DNA from 4 places in the Sediminibacillus sp. JSM 1682029 genome. Region 4 is predicted to be linked to each of the others. Evidence: riboswitches for the same ligand, from Rfam matches in the RefSeq annotation. Region 4 holds a riboswitch; each other region holds the start of a gene.

Region 1 (3,571 bases), on a different contig from region 4:
TTCTGGTTTTCTAATATAAACGTTCCGTCACTGTTACCTTCTATTAAATATTTTTCTTCATCCATCAAACGGAACAGATGAGCTTTGCTATATTGCTTGATAACATTTCCGGTGCGGGCAACAACTATCAAGGTATTGCTTGTTGCTTCCCCGACCCTGTTGGCTACCGAGCCTGCTATCATATTAATGTCCAGTTCCTTTGCCAATCTGCTCAGAAATGCAATCGTCACATTGGCGCCTTCATCCGCTATTTCATCGAGCCGTGTCAGGTCATACCCGGTTGTCCAAAGCTCGGGGAGCAGGATGGTATCCGGCGCGCTTTTTTCCACCGCTTCCCTAATCAGTTTTTCCGCATGCCGGAAATTGGTTTGCGGATCACCGAAAGCGATATCCATTTGGATTAGTGCATAGGTCTGCTTCATGATTGGGTCCCCTTTCTTATTATGAATACGGAGTCGCATTCACCAGCCACTCTTCCAGCTGTTGAATGCCGGCTGTCACCTGTTGCGCGTCCGTTATATGCATGAAATGAATCGACTCTCCCGGGGCTGTAGCAGCAGCGGCAATCGTTTCTACTGCATTCTTCCGTTCCGGATCGATCCCTAAATCGGACAAGCTGACTGGCAATCCCAGCTCCCGATAATGCGGAAGGAGTCTTTTGATTTCCTCCGGTCGTCCTTCTAACGCTAATTGAACCAGGATACCATAGGCAACTTTGTCACCGTGAAGAATCGAGTGGGTTTCCGGCAAATGGGTCAATCCATTGTGGATGGAATGAGCCCCGGAGATGCGGCCGTATTGGTCACCGAAGCCTCCCACCATTCCTCCAGCCATAATGATTGTTTCAACAGTCCGTTTAAATGAATCAGTGATTGTACCTGCCTCGAGTGCCTTCAGTGCTTCTCTACCTTCTCTAAGCAAAGTATCCCGACAAAGACGGGCAGCCTGCAACGCGATTTCCAATGGAACCTCCTTTGTCGGAAGATCACGTGTCAGTACATCTGCCTCATACCATTTGGCGATAGTATCCCCTATGCCCGCCCGCAAAAAGGATGACGGCGACTCGATCAGTATGTTCGGCTCGACAAGCACCAGCCAGGTGCTTCGGGGAAAAACGGTGTACTCCTCGAAGTTCCCCTCCAAGTCATAAAATACACTAAGCGGTGTCCAGGCTGCGCAGTTCGATGCCAAGGTCGGAATCAAGATCACCGGCAGTCCTGTTCGGCTTCCGGCCGCTTTTGCCAAATCCAAAATCTTACCCCCGCCTATTCCGATAATGAACTCGGAACTCTCTTCAAGCGCTGTCTTGCCAATTCGATCCGCTTCTTCATGTGTACAATCATTTTGATAGGATATGTAAGTCATCGGTACTCCGGGATCGACAAAGTGACGCTTCGCTGCTTCCCACGATTTTTCGCCATGCAGCAGCAGCCCGAGAGAAAATCGCTGTTCCGCGATTTTTTCAGGAAGTAATTCCAGTACCCCTTGATAGCAATGATAGATGGCAGGAGCGCCTTGAACTTGGATTGAACTCAATGTAAGCACCTCGTTTTCTAGTAAAATAACATCCATGCATTTCCGTAAAAAAACCCCTTCCACCAAAGGAAGAGGTTGCGTGTCGGCTCTTCCTCTTATCTTGCAGAATTGCTGCAGGATTTAGCACCGTGTGAGTCTGTTCACCGGTTGCCGGGCTTCGCAGGGCCATTCCCTCCACCTTCTCTTGATAAGAGTTTAAGATTCACTATAATTGCTTGCATTATCCCACCATGAATATTTTCTGTCAAGAAACTAACTGGATGGACGGCTTTACAAATTCCAAGTTAGTAGCTATGATTAGATACTATAATTTTATCGATCTATCGGGAGCGTGACACACTGTGAAAAATTTTGAGCAATCAGACTTACTGAACAGACTGCCCGACCAGTTCTTTGCCAATCTGGTGACAAAGGTGAAAGGCTTGGTTGACAAAGGGCACGATGTAATCAATTTGGGACAGGGGAACCCGGATTTGCCGACACCTGATGCCATTGTAAAGGAATTGCAGGCAGCAACGGAAAATCCGGCTTATCATAAATATTCGCCATTTCGTGGCTTTTCGTTTTTAAAGCAGGCAGCGGCAGAATTTTATAAACGAGAATACCAAGTGAACCTTGATCCAGAATCGGAGGTCGCTGTCTTATTCGGTGCAAAAACAGGACTGGTGGAATTAAGTCAATGCTTGCTTAATCCAGGGGATCTCGCATTGCTCCCTGATCCAGGCTACCCGGATTACATGTCCGGAATCGCTCTGGCGAATGCGGAAACACATTTAATGCCATTGGTGAAAAGCAATGCATTTCTTCCAGATTATCAATCGATAGATACGGAAATTTGGGAGAGAGCCAAACTGCTGTTTTTGAATTATCCTAATAACCCGACTTCTGCTGTCGCCGACAAGTCGTTCTTTGATGAAACGATTGCAATGGCAAATAGACATAACGTGTGTGTCGTCCACGATTTTGCTTACGGGGCACTTGGCTTTGATGGCGAGAAACCGCAAAGCTTTCTTCAATCCGAGGGTTCCAAGGAAGTTGGTGTGGAGATTTATACGCTTTCCAAAACTTATAATATGGCAGGTTGGAGAGTGGCTTTTGCAGTCGGAAACCCTTCGGTAATCGAAAGTATCAACCTGTTGCAGGATCACATGTATGTCAGTTTGTTCGGTGGAATCCAGCATGCTGCTGCCAAAGCGTTGACTGGCGATCAGACTGCAGTTGCCGAACTGGTGCAAACCTATCAAAATAGAAGAGATCGATTTATGGGACGATTAAATCAAATCGGCTGGAAGGTAGAAAAGCCGAAAGGGACCTTCTTTGCATGGCTGCCGGTTCCGGTTGGCTTTACTTCTGAATCATTTGCCGATTTATTATTGGAAAAAGCCCATGTTGCTGTGGCACCGGGAAACGGGTTCGGAAAAAGCGGCGAAGGCTATATACGTGTCGGTCTACTGGACAGGGAAGAACGTTTAGAGGAAGCCGCCGACCGGATAGCTGCTTTGAATCTGTTTGATAAGTAGAGAAATAAAAAGGAGGCCGGGACAATCACTCCGGCAAGGTACTTCACTTTCCGCGGGCACGGCTTCAGCTAACTTGGCAAAGAATACTGCTTTGCCAAGTGGATCTTCAGCTCGCGCTCATCCCGCAGGAGTCTATGTACCTTGCCTCCGTTGAATGAAGTTGGTTTCTCCTCTGACGAGAATTCCGTCTTTCTTTTACGCTGTTGATTCGCAACCTACAATTCTCAAGAATATCGAACCTGCCCCCTCTAATTTTTCGTCTTCATCACTGTTTGGAAACCTATCAGTCAATAGAAGAATACGTTTCTCTATTCTATTCCTCTTGTCTTGATCACAAGGAAATCAGACAGCGAAAATGTAGCGAAAGTAAGATACGGAGACTCCAACGGGAACAGCACGAGCTGAAAATCCCGCAAGAAAGCGGTTGGTGCTTTCTGAGGAAGTGGAAGCCGTGCCCGTGGAAGGCGTAGTATCTTGCCGTAGCGATACGAAACACGCATCAAACAACAGGAAAA
Region 2 (3,571 bases), on a different contig from region 4:
TGGCCGCAAATCAGGAAGCCGATTATCATACCCGGATTTCCGCGATGACGTTCAAAGCGGGAGCCCAGTATAAACGGTTGGTGGATCAGTTTATTGAAGGATTGCATGCTGGTGGAATCGAATTCAGGAACGTTACCTTCCGTGGCGCGGTGATTGTAGATAAATATTCCATAACTGATTACTTTTACAGGCTTGATCCGGCGATGAGTCTCCCGAACAGGATGGAAGCGACTGCCAAATGGCTTTTGAAACAAGTGGACAAGTTTGCAAAGGGGCAGCTGCAGGAGGACTGGGTGTTGGAAGAAGGGCAGCTTTTGGAAAAAGAAGACTTTCTTTCGGTGTACCAGCAGTTGCAGGAAGAGGATGCATCCTCCGATGACCCTTATTATGACTTTGTACGGGAAGAGGAATTGCTTCGTCAAAAGGTGATTGACGATAACTTCCAGCCGTTGCGCCAAAAGATAAAGCGTCGCCGCTTCTTTCATGCGGAAAAAACTTTTCAAAAGCTTTTTGATGCTGAGACAGGAGTCGATGGCGTAAAGCTTCCGGATAATTGGCCGGAAATTTGCCGGCAATCGCTGGAGTTACTGGAGAAAAGAAAATTGACCTGGGAAGAAGCTGCTCCATACTTATACTTTTACAATCGACTGGTCGGCTTTCAGGTGAATCGGTCTATCAGGCATTTATTCATCGACGAAGCCCAGGATTACTCCCCGTTCCAGTTTGCTTATTTCCAAGAGGTTTTCCCTCTTAGCAGGATGACGCTTCTAGGAGATTACAACCAGGCGATTTATGCGCATGCCTCCACGGAAGAAACCCTGCTTTCTTCTCGATTGGAAGCAAAGCACGAACGGATCACCCTGACGAGAAGTTATCGTTCAACCAGGCAAATTGTGGAGTTTACCAAAGCCTTTATGCCAGGCGGCGATGTCATTGAGCCTTTCAACCGGGAAGGTTCAAAGCCATTGATTATCCAGGTGTCTGATCAACATAAACTAAAACAGCAAATATTGCAGACAATAAAGGGCTATACCGCTGCAAATCACCAAACAATCGCCATTATTTGCAAAACGATGGAGGAGAGCCGGGAGGCGTATCAATTATTGCGCGAAGAAACGGAAGCAAAGCTGATGGATGAAGAAACGCACACCTTCCAAAAAGGGCTGCTTGTGCTTCCGGCATATCTGGCAAAAGGAATCGAGTTCGATGCGGCGATTATCTATAATGCTTCGGCTTCTCAATATTCTCGGGAACTGGAGCGGAATTTGCTTTACACAGCCTGTACGAGGGCGATGCATGAACTGGCTGTGTTCTCGATCGGTCCAATGTCCGCTTTTTTGCAACAACTGCCGGAAGATTTGTATGACAGGGCATAGGCAAGAGACATCTAGCAATTTCCGTCCGAATTGGGCGCATGCAGCCAAAACAAGAATCGCAGACTTTATTGTTTCGTCTCGAGAGTTGATAGAAACTATGCAGTAACTTTAATGGGGAGCTCCATTGCCTATGCAAAAAGCGTGTAACTAACGCTTCGGTAGCATACTTCGCTTTCCGCGGGCACGGCTTCAGCTAACTTGGTAAAGAAAACCGCTTTACCAAGTGGATCTTCAGCTCGCGCTGTTCCCGCTGGAGTCTTCGTATGCTACCTTCGCTAAGAAGTTTGCTGATTATCGCAAACATTAAGCCTCTTAATAAAACGCTTGTCAGGATATGTGTGTCTTTTCATAAAAAACAGTTTGGGTTTCGTCTTTTCCCCTTCTCTCGGCTTTCTGCTTGTTTTCCTAGAAATGTCTTTTGATAAGATGTTTCATGCTATTGAATGAAGAAAAATATATCTAGTATACTCGCTTAAAAACAGGAAGCTATTCTTAGCTGAGGAAATACCCGGAGACTCCTGCGGGAGCAAAGGCCTCGGAGAGATCCCGCAGAGCGTTAGCTCGAGGAAGCTCACCAGCCGCCCGCGGAAAGCGCAGGGTATTTCCTCAGCGCTGTTCTCCAACCTAAATAAAGGCCGGATGTCAGGGGGACTCACTCAAGTTAATTCACAGTTTATAGGTTTTATGAAAAACAAAATCAATGGAATTGTGGAAATCAACCAGTTGCAATTAACCCGAGTTATTTGATAAGATTACTTCAACCGAATAACGATTCTTATGAAGAGAGGCGGAGGGACAGGCCCGATGAAGCCCGGCAACCCACTGGAATTTCAGGAAGGTGCCAATTCCTACAGAGTGAATGTACTCTGAGAGATAAGAAGCTGAATGACGAATAAGCCTTCTTCCTCTCTGGGAGAAGGCTTTTTTATAACGCCTGGTTTCAAATAAGATCTTATTCGGAAACAAAATTTGTCAGCATTCAGGCAGGGGAGAGATAACATGAAGTACGGATTTTGGCTGCCGATTTTCGGCGGATGGTTGCGAAATGTAGAGGATGAACTGATGCCTCCAACCTTTGATTATGCAAAACAAGTGATCCAGTCAGCAGAGAAATGGGGCTATGATACCACGTTGATTGCTGAGTTATATTTGAACGACATAAAAGGAATCGATGCAGATTCTCTGGAAGCATGGTCGACAGCGGCCGGACTGGCAGCAGTGACAGAGAAAATCGAAATCATGACAGCAGTCCGTCCCGGGTTCCACAATCCTGCTGTAGCAGCAAAAATGGCTGCTAACATTGACCATATCAGTAACGGCAGGTTTACACTGAATGTCGTCTCGGCATGGTGGGAAGAAGAAGCGAAACAATATGGTGGAGCATTTACCGCCCACGATGAACGGTATGACCGGACAGAGGAGTTCCTGGAAGTGTTGAAAGGGATGTGGCAGGAAGAAACGTTTTCTTACCATGGCAATTATTATGAAGTGAACAATGCCAAACTTGCTCCTAAGCCGGTACAAAAACCTTTCCCGACCCTATATGCGGGAGGGGAAAGCGATCGTGGCAAACAGGCAATTGTCGATTCCTGTGACGCCTATGTCATGCACGGAGGCACGGTCGATGAGATTGCCAGCAAGATAGCGGAAATGAAGGTAAGGCGGGAAGAAGCCAGTCAGCCAGAATTCCAATCGTTTGGCATGGCGGCCTACGTGATTTGCCGGGATACCGAGGAAGAAGCATTGGAAGAATGGAAACGAATAACTGACGTGAAAGATAGCGCGGGATACGCCGGCTATCAAGACTTTGTCAGCAAATCGCAGTTGGAGCAACAAGTTGAACTTAATGATTATTCGGTCTCGAACCGGGGCTTGCGTCCAAATTTAATCGGGACACCGGACCAAATTGCGGAAAGGATCGCGGCATACGAAGAAGCGGGATTGGACTTATTATTGCTGCAGTTTTCGCCCCAGCTGGAAGAAATGGAGCGTTTCTCGCAGCAAGTCATGCCGCTTGTGGAAGAAAAACGACGTCAGTTATTGAAATAACTTGAAACCATACCAAGGAGAGGAGACGGCAGAATGAGCAAAGTATATGTCATCCATGAAAATAGTGAATGGACCGAGCACCTGACGAAACGATTGGAGGAGCTTGATGTCCCTTATGAAGAATGGTTTTTGGACCAGGGGATGGT
Region 3 (3,571 bases), on a different contig from region 4:
ATTTGCCAGTAAAGCCTCTGCAGCGAGTGTGTCCTGTGTATAAACGACATCGATTTCTTCCTCTATTGCTGCCACATTCGCCACTGGCGTCTCACCTAGAATTGGCTCATTTCCATTGTGGACCGGAATGACTTTAAATCCGAGATTTTGCAACTTCGCAGCTGTTCGATACACCGGCAAATTTTCATCCGGCTCTAATCCAAGAACGGCTATCGTTTTTTGCCGGAGCCCGTTTGTCCGGTCGAATGGTGAGTGAAGCGCCCATTGTACTGCCTTTTCATTTGTGGCAGTAATGGTGGGCTTTGTACCGGTAGCTTGTGCGATTGCCTGATCGAGATCCTGAATCAAGTCCTCTGCGGTTTCAATACCGATCGAAAGACGAATCAATTCTTCCGTAACACCACTTTCCTTCAATCCATCTGCATCAAGCTGCTGGTGGGTGGTGGAAGCGGGATGGATGATCAGTGATTTGGCATCCCCGACATTGGCTACATGCGACCAAAGGGTGATGTTGTCGATCAACTGCCGTCCTGCATCGCGTCCGCCTTTGATACCGAAAGTAATAATGGAACCTGCCTTTCCGTTCAAGTATTTTTCTGCAAGTTGGTGGGAAGGATGGTTTTCCAATCCTGGATATGCAACCCATTCCACTGCTGGATGGTCGCTTAGGTAACCGGCGACCTGCTGGGCGTTTTGGTTATGCTTTTCTACACGCAGATGCAATGTTTCCAGACCCTGCAACAGCAAAAATGCGTTCTGCGGGCTCAGGCAGGCGCCGATGTCGCGCAACAGCTGTACGCGTAGCTTCGTAGCAAAGGCTGCCGGTGCAGTGTCGATGGCATACCTGATGCCGTGATAGCTTTCATCAGGCTGGATGAATTCAGGGAATTTTTCATTGTTCCAATCAAAACGTCCGCCATCGACGACTACCCCTCCGATTGTCGTACCGTGCCCGCCGATCCACTTGGTAGCAGAGTGGACAACGATGTCCGCTCCCCAGGTAATCGGTTTGGTTACATACGGAGTGGCAAATGTATTATCGATAATCAACGGGATATCGTGTTCATGTGCAATCGCAGCGATTGTTTCCACGTCAAACACATTCAGGCTTGGATTGGTGATGATTTCGCCAAAGACCGCTTTGGTTTTGTCGGTGATAGCTGCACGGACGTTTTCCGGATCCGAAGCATCCACAAAGGTGACATTGATTCCGTAGCGAGGCAGTGTTTTGACAAACAGGTTATAAGTGCCGCCGTAAAGATTGCTGTCGGCTACGATTTCATCGCCGCTCCCTGCCAAGTTCAGAATCGACAGAGTAATGGCAGCCATGCCGGAAGAGGTGGCAACTGCCGCTACGCCGTCTTCCAACAGAGCGATCCGTTGTTCAAAAGCATCCACAGTCGGATTCATGATGCGCGAATAAATATTGCCAGGTTCAGCCAGGGCAAAAAGATTCTGGGCGTGCTCGGTATCACGGAATACATAGGATGTCGTTTGATAAATCGGGACTGCCCTGGAACCTGTCGCCGGATCTGGTGTCTGTCCTCCGTGAAGAAGTTGTGTTTCGGTGCCTAGCAAATGGAATGGGTTTGTCATGTTAATTCCTCCTAAGCGGGATAATTCTAGGGAAAAATAGTACCTAAGGCCGTGAAAAGCAGGTAACAAGATTGTTGTGTTGGAAGAGGGGGAATAGAAAAGCCCTCTTCCTAAGAAGAGGGCGTGTAGTCGGAGTCCTCCTCTTATCTTTCAGATCATGGACCTGTAGGAATTGGCACCTTTTCAAGCATTGTCGCTTGAAGGTTGCCGGGCATCATCGGGCCTAGTCCCTCCGCCGCTCTGGATAAGAGTCTTGTTATTCAATATGTTTGAAATTTCAATCTTTGAAAGAATTATAAATCACTCTGTCAATCCAGTCAACCCTTAAAGAAAAAATTTGAAAAAAGAAGGGGACAGTCCCCGCCGGAGGGACTGTCCCCCATTGCTCTACCAGGATAAAGAATTTACTTGGTATACAGTTGATTGACTTCTTCGATTTCGAGTTGGTGGGTGCCTTTTCCGAATGTATCTGTTTGGTCACTGGATTCTTCTTGCCAAATGTTTTCAGTATGTAGTTGGACATCGGCCTTATCCGGATTGGTCAGATACACCTCATCCACCTCGGTTAACGACCAATTACTTTTGATAGCTGCCAGGTTCAGGCGCGCTTCATCCAGCCAGGAGCGGACCTCGGTTTCCATGTTTCCCGGAATCGACACCGTTGCAGTAAACCGGCTGTCATCATATCCGAATTGGCTCGTGGGTGCTTCAAGCATTTCCACATACAAGGTGTCACCGACCTGGTGAAAAGAGGCGACTTCCTCTGGCTTGATGTCTTTTTTACTTGCCGTACTAGAGTGGAAGGTGCCGAATATATGAATAGCGCCTGTGTTGTTTGTCTCCAGCCTTGTTCCCTCCGCGGACTCCAAGACAATTTTTTTCACCTTGTCACCGATATTTTTTTCGATTGGCGGCAAGGTTGCTTCCACCTCCTCAGCTTGGACAGTGGTTTTAATCTTATCCAGCAATCCAGTAGTGGCCCCGATAAAAAGGATGAGCGCAACACCCCCTAAGAAAGTGATGAATACGATGGATAAAATGTCATATTTCACCACAGGTTGTTCTTGCCGGGACATGTAGACGTAAAGGATGATTTCCACTCCTAAAACAATCAGGATCAATGGAAACCAGGCCAATAAAACCGTTGTTGCATCCCAATCGAAAAATTGAGAGAGCATGATGACCGTACCTAGTAAAATGAGGGCTGCCCCCATGGAGACAGATCCTACCCGCCATTTCTTCATTGATTGTTTCCTCCTTTATCCGGTTTCGCCCCGATGATCAAACGAATTCCCCCAGCTATCAAAAGCAAACAGACAAGCGATACTTGAAAATACTGGCGGTAATAATACCAAAGATCGATTTGAAACGCTGCACGCACTTGTTCAGCTATGACTGGAAGCAAAATGGAATCGGCAATATAGAAAATCCCAAGCAGTAAAAGGGCGATGCCCAGCCATTTTTGATGGTTTGCCAAATACTTTACAATCGGCACGTCCTGAACTTCTCCCTGTTCGGCCTTGCTGGAATGCTGCAAGGCGTCGAAAAAGCTGAAAAACCAGATGATCGGAATCAAAAACAAGAAGATGGAAAGGTGCAGAACGTCCAGCACATAGATGGCTAGCAGAAAGGCAGCCATTAATTGCAGCCCTCTTCGCTGCAACCCTAAATACATATGCCCCGCACCGGGAAAAATGGCCAAGATGGTGGCAAGCATCTTGCTCTTTTTCCCCTCTTCCCGGTAACGATCCAAATCCTCGATGATTGTCCGGTCCTCAAGGGTTTCTCCGTTTTGTTTCTTGTTCAATAGTTGAATCGCATCAAAAAAGCTGTAAATCCAGATGATCGGCATGGCCAGCAGAAAAATAAGAAAGCCGCCTTGATTGCTGACAAAAGCAACAAAGAAAATCATGGAAGCCACTCCGAAAAAGCCGGCCAAAAACGTCAATCCTCTCTGGTTCAGACCGAGCTGGAA
Region 4 (3,571 bases):
CACGGAGCTCGACATCCATTCCTTTATCGGTTATAACGGCGCTTTTGCCATCTACCGGGATGAGGTAATTGTCGATGAACCGCTGAAAGCAGATACGGTTCGAAAATTCACTGAAACGGCCAGCCGCCATGGACATGAAATGGTGCTTTATACTAGTGAAAGAAATTACTACACCTCGATGGAAGCAGAGGTCGTAAAACGATTCATCGATGTTTTCGAATTAAAGAAAAACGCACTGTTCGGACCGGAAGTGATCGATGATATTTTGGGTGTCACCCTAATGAAACTTTCGAAAACAGATCCCTCTCTTTACAAAGTTGAAGATGACATTGATTTTTCTCAAGTGAACGTAAGCGGACTTGACCACTGCTATGATGTTATCAGAGACAGTGTCAATAAAGGAAAAGCCGTGGCCAAGTTACTCGATAGACTGCAAATCCCGAAAGAAAGCGCGATTGCTTTTGGCGATGGCATGAATGACAAGCAGTTAATGCAGGCAGTCGGCGAAGGGTTTGCCATGGGAAATGCCCACCCTGACCTTTTCCAATATGCCAAGCATCGGACAACGACTGTAGAAGATTCCGGCATTTATAAAGGCCTGCAAAGCTTGGGACTGATAAAATAAGGAAATTGAAGGTGTGGTAAGCTTTTCCCCAAAAAGGGAGCGGTCCGTCTGTTCACGACGATCCGCTCCCTTGTTTTATGTCACGCATGTTCAATCTTTATGGACGGACTTGACCCTTCCAACCTGTCCATCTTCCAAACGGACTTTGATCCCGTGCGGATGCTCGCTTGAATTGGTTAGAATATCCCGCACAACCCCTTTGGTCAAATTTCCGGACCGCTGGTCTTTCTTCAGCACAATATCTACTGAGTCTCCCGGGTTAATAGCACTTCGTTTCCTTCCATCCATCAAAGTCACTCCTTCCAGTATTGCTGTTAGCATCTTACCATTAAAAGCCTGTCGTTTCCATGAAAACCTTATCATTTTCATTCTCTGAAATTTTTTGATTTTTACCAATTAAAATACATTGACAAACATTTATCAGCCAATTATGATAGAATCTATCTTACTTACAAATTACATATCTAATAAATCTTATCCAGAGTGACCGAGGGACCAGGCCTGTCGACGTCACAGCAACCTTCCTTGCGGAGTGGTGCTACCTCCTGCAGAATGGTGATTCATTCTGAAAGATAAGGATTGAATAGTATTTCTTCCCTCTTTCTGAATGAAAGAGGTTTTTTTATTTTTGTACGATGTTTGGGGGGGAACAGGATGATTACAATTGAAAATGTAAGTAAGATGTTCAAAACAAAAGCTGGTTTAGTGACCGGCGTTGATGAAGTTTCCCTGGACATCAGAAAAGGGGAAATTTACGGCATCGTCGGTTACAGCGGAGCCGGAAAAAGCACATTGCTCCGCTGCATGAATATTTTGGAGCGCCCGACTACCGGCAAAGTATGGATCGACAATGTTGATCTGTTGAGCTTATCCAGCAAGGAACTTCGGGAAGCGAGACAATCGATCGGGATGATTTTTCAGGGATTTTACCTGGTTTCATCAAAAACAGTCTTCGAAAATGTCGCTTTTGCCTTAAAAGCTGCCGGAGTCCCAAAATCCAAACGGAAAAATCGCGTCTTGGAATTGCTTGAATTAGTCGGTTTGCGCGAGAAAGCGAACGACTATCCGGCTCAATTGAGCGGCGGCCAAAAACAGCGGGTAAGCATCGCCCGGGCACTCGCGAACAACCCGAAGGTCCTGCTTTGTGATGAAGCCACTTCCGCACTCGATCCAGGTACGACGAAATCGATATTGAAATTATTGAAAAAAATCAATCAGCAGTTTGGAATTACGATTGTCATCATTACCCATGAAATGGAAGTTGTCAAAGAAATCTGCAACCGTTGTGCGGTCATGCAGGAGGGACGCGTGATCGAAGAAGGATCTACATATGAAATTTTCGCCAATCCGACCGAGCCGCTCACCAAAGCGTTCATTCAAACTGTCCTTAGCTTTGAGCTGCCGGCCAAATTATTGGAAAACTGCACCGGAACCTTGATGCGCCTCCAATTCCGTGGTGACATCGCCGGTGAAGCCGTTGTTTCCGATATGCTGCAGACTTTCTCGGTACGCGGGAATATCCTGCACGGGAAAGTCGAATACATCGGCGAAACACCACTCGGCATTTTCATTATGGAAATGACCGGTGAACGATCCGAAGTAGACAAAGCGGTTGCTTACTTAAAAGAGCGTGTCAATCAGCTGGAGGTGATTCAGCATGCTTGATCGGATTATCGAACTTTTGCCGGAGTTGAATACAGCTTTTTTGGAAACGATGCTGATGGTGGGGATAAGTCTGCTGGTGGCCGTTCTTATTGGCTTGCCGATGGGGATTTTGCTATACGTCACCGACAAAGGACTTTTTCTGGAAAACAAATTTGTAAAACTGGTTGTCGGAATCATTGTTAATTTAATCCGCTCGATCCCATTTATTATTTTACTTGTTTTCCTGATTCCATTTACGAAGCTGCTGACCAATACAACTATCGGGCCACTGGCTGCATCCGTTTCCTTATCGGTGGCCGCCATTCCGTTCTATGCCCGTATTGTCGAATCGGCCGCCAGAGAAATCGATAAAGGTGTTATCGAAGCTGCTGTTGCAGTCGGAGCTTCCCCATGGATGATTATCAAAGATATCATTTTCCCGGAAGCAAAGCCCGGTTTGATCAGTGGCTTGACCATCACAGCCATCAGCCTTATCGGTTACTCGGCGATGGCGGGAACCGTCGGCGGCGGAGGTATCGGCGACTTGGCTATCCGGTATGGCTATTACCGCTATGACGATACCGTCATGTTCACTACCGTTATCGTATTGATCGTATTGGTCCAATTTGTGCAGTATCTCGGTGACTTCATCGCAAAGGCGGTCAACAAGCGCTGAGAAAATATAAAAAGTTTATCAACGAAGAATGAGGGGGAACGAAAATGAAAAAATTATTAACCTTGCTGACGATTTTATTGCTAACAGTGTTGGCTGCATGCGGCTCAGATGAAGATGACACCGCCAGTAATGGAGAAGGAAGCGACAGCGGCAAAAAAGAGATAACCTTCGGAGCAACTACCGGGCCTTACAGCGACATGGTAAACAAAGCCATCGCTCCACTCCTTGAAGAAAAAGGCTACACAGTGGAAAACAAGGAATTCACCGACTATATTCAGCCGAATAATTCTCTGGCAAACGGCGATTTGGACGCCAACCTGTTCCAGCATAAAATTTACATGGAAGCTTTTGCAGAAGAAAATAACATGGATTTATCCGAAGTGATCATTGTACCGACAGCACCGATGGGTCTCTACTCCAACACTTTCGATAGTATAGATGCTATCGAAGACGGCAGTACCATTGTCATCGCCAATGATCCAACAAACTTGGCGAGAACTCTGGTCATGCTTCAGGATGAAGGATTGATTACGATCAGCGAAGACGTCGATCCTTTACGTGCTTCCGTAGACGACATCGCCGAAAATCCTAAGAACCTGAAATTTCAGGAAATCGAAGCCGGTCAG

Evidence for each region. A riboswitch is a leader RNA that binds a small molecule or an ion and turns the genes downstream of it on or off. The one in region 4 is predicted to bind S-adenosylmethionine.
Region 1: linked by a shared signal. The riboswitch ahead of ABVF09_RS17480 (iron-containing alcohol dehydrogenase family protein) and the one ahead of ABVF09_RS02715 (methionine ABC transporter ATP-binding protein) in region 4 are both predicted to bind S-adenosylmethionine.
Region 2: linked by a shared signal. The riboswitch ahead of ABVF09_RS07605 (LLM class flavin-dependent oxidoreductase) and the one ahead of ABVF09_RS02715 (methionine ABC transporter ATP-binding protein) in region 4 are both predicted to bind S-adenosylmethionine.
Region 3: linked by a shared signal. The riboswitch ahead of ABVF09_RS07965 (PLP-dependent aspartate aminotransferase family protein) and the one ahead of ABVF09_RS02715 (methionine ABC transporter ATP-binding protein) in region 4 are both predicted to bind S-adenosylmethionine.

What each region holds. Positions count from the first base shown of each region.
Region 1 is NZ_JBEWYY010000013.1:58,027-61,597, reverse strand. Features, by position in the region: gene ABVF09_RS17485 (carbon-nitrogen family hydrolase) at 1-422, opposite strand, end outside; gene ABVF09_RS17480 (iron-containing alcohol dehydrogenase family protein) at 442-1,536, opposite strand; SAM riboswitch class I at 1,629-1,730, opposite strand; gene ABVF09_RS17475 (pyridoxal phosphate-dependent aminotransferase) at 1,878-3,056, shown strand.
Region 2 is NZ_JBEWYY010000003.1:279,442-283,012, forward strand. Features, by position in the region: gene helD (RNA polymerase recycling motor HelD) at 1-1,376, shown strand, start outside; SAM riboswitch class I at 2,149-2,256, shown strand; gene ABVF09_RS07605 (LLM class flavin-dependent oxidoreductase) at 2,376-3,425, shown strand; gene ABVF09_RS07610 (ATP-grasp domain-containing protein) at 3,459-3,571, shown strand, end outside.
Region 3 is NZ_JBEWYY010000003.1:357,899-361,469, forward strand. Features, by position in the region: gene ABVF09_RS07965 (PLP-dependent aspartate aminotransferase family protein) at 1-1,596, opposite strand, end outside; SAM riboswitch class I at 1,737-1,847, opposite strand; gene ABVF09_RS07970 (hypothetical protein) at 2,001-2,840, opposite strand; gene ABVF09_RS07975 (hypothetical protein) at 2,837-3,571, opposite strand, start outside.
Region 4 is NZ_JBEWYY010000001.1:545,831-549,401, forward strand. Features, by position in the region: gene ABVF09_RS02705 (HAD family hydrolase) at 1-625, shown strand, start outside; gene ABVF09_RS02710 (YwbE family protein) at 716-913, opposite strand; SAM riboswitch class I at 1,097-1,204, shown strand; gene ABVF09_RS02715 (methionine ABC transporter ATP-binding protein) at 1,280-2,290, shown strand; gene ABVF09_RS02720 (methionine ABC transporter permease) at 2,283-2,945, shown strand; gene ABVF09_RS02725 (MetQ/NlpA family ABC transporter substrate-binding protein) at 2,990-3,571, shown strand, end outside.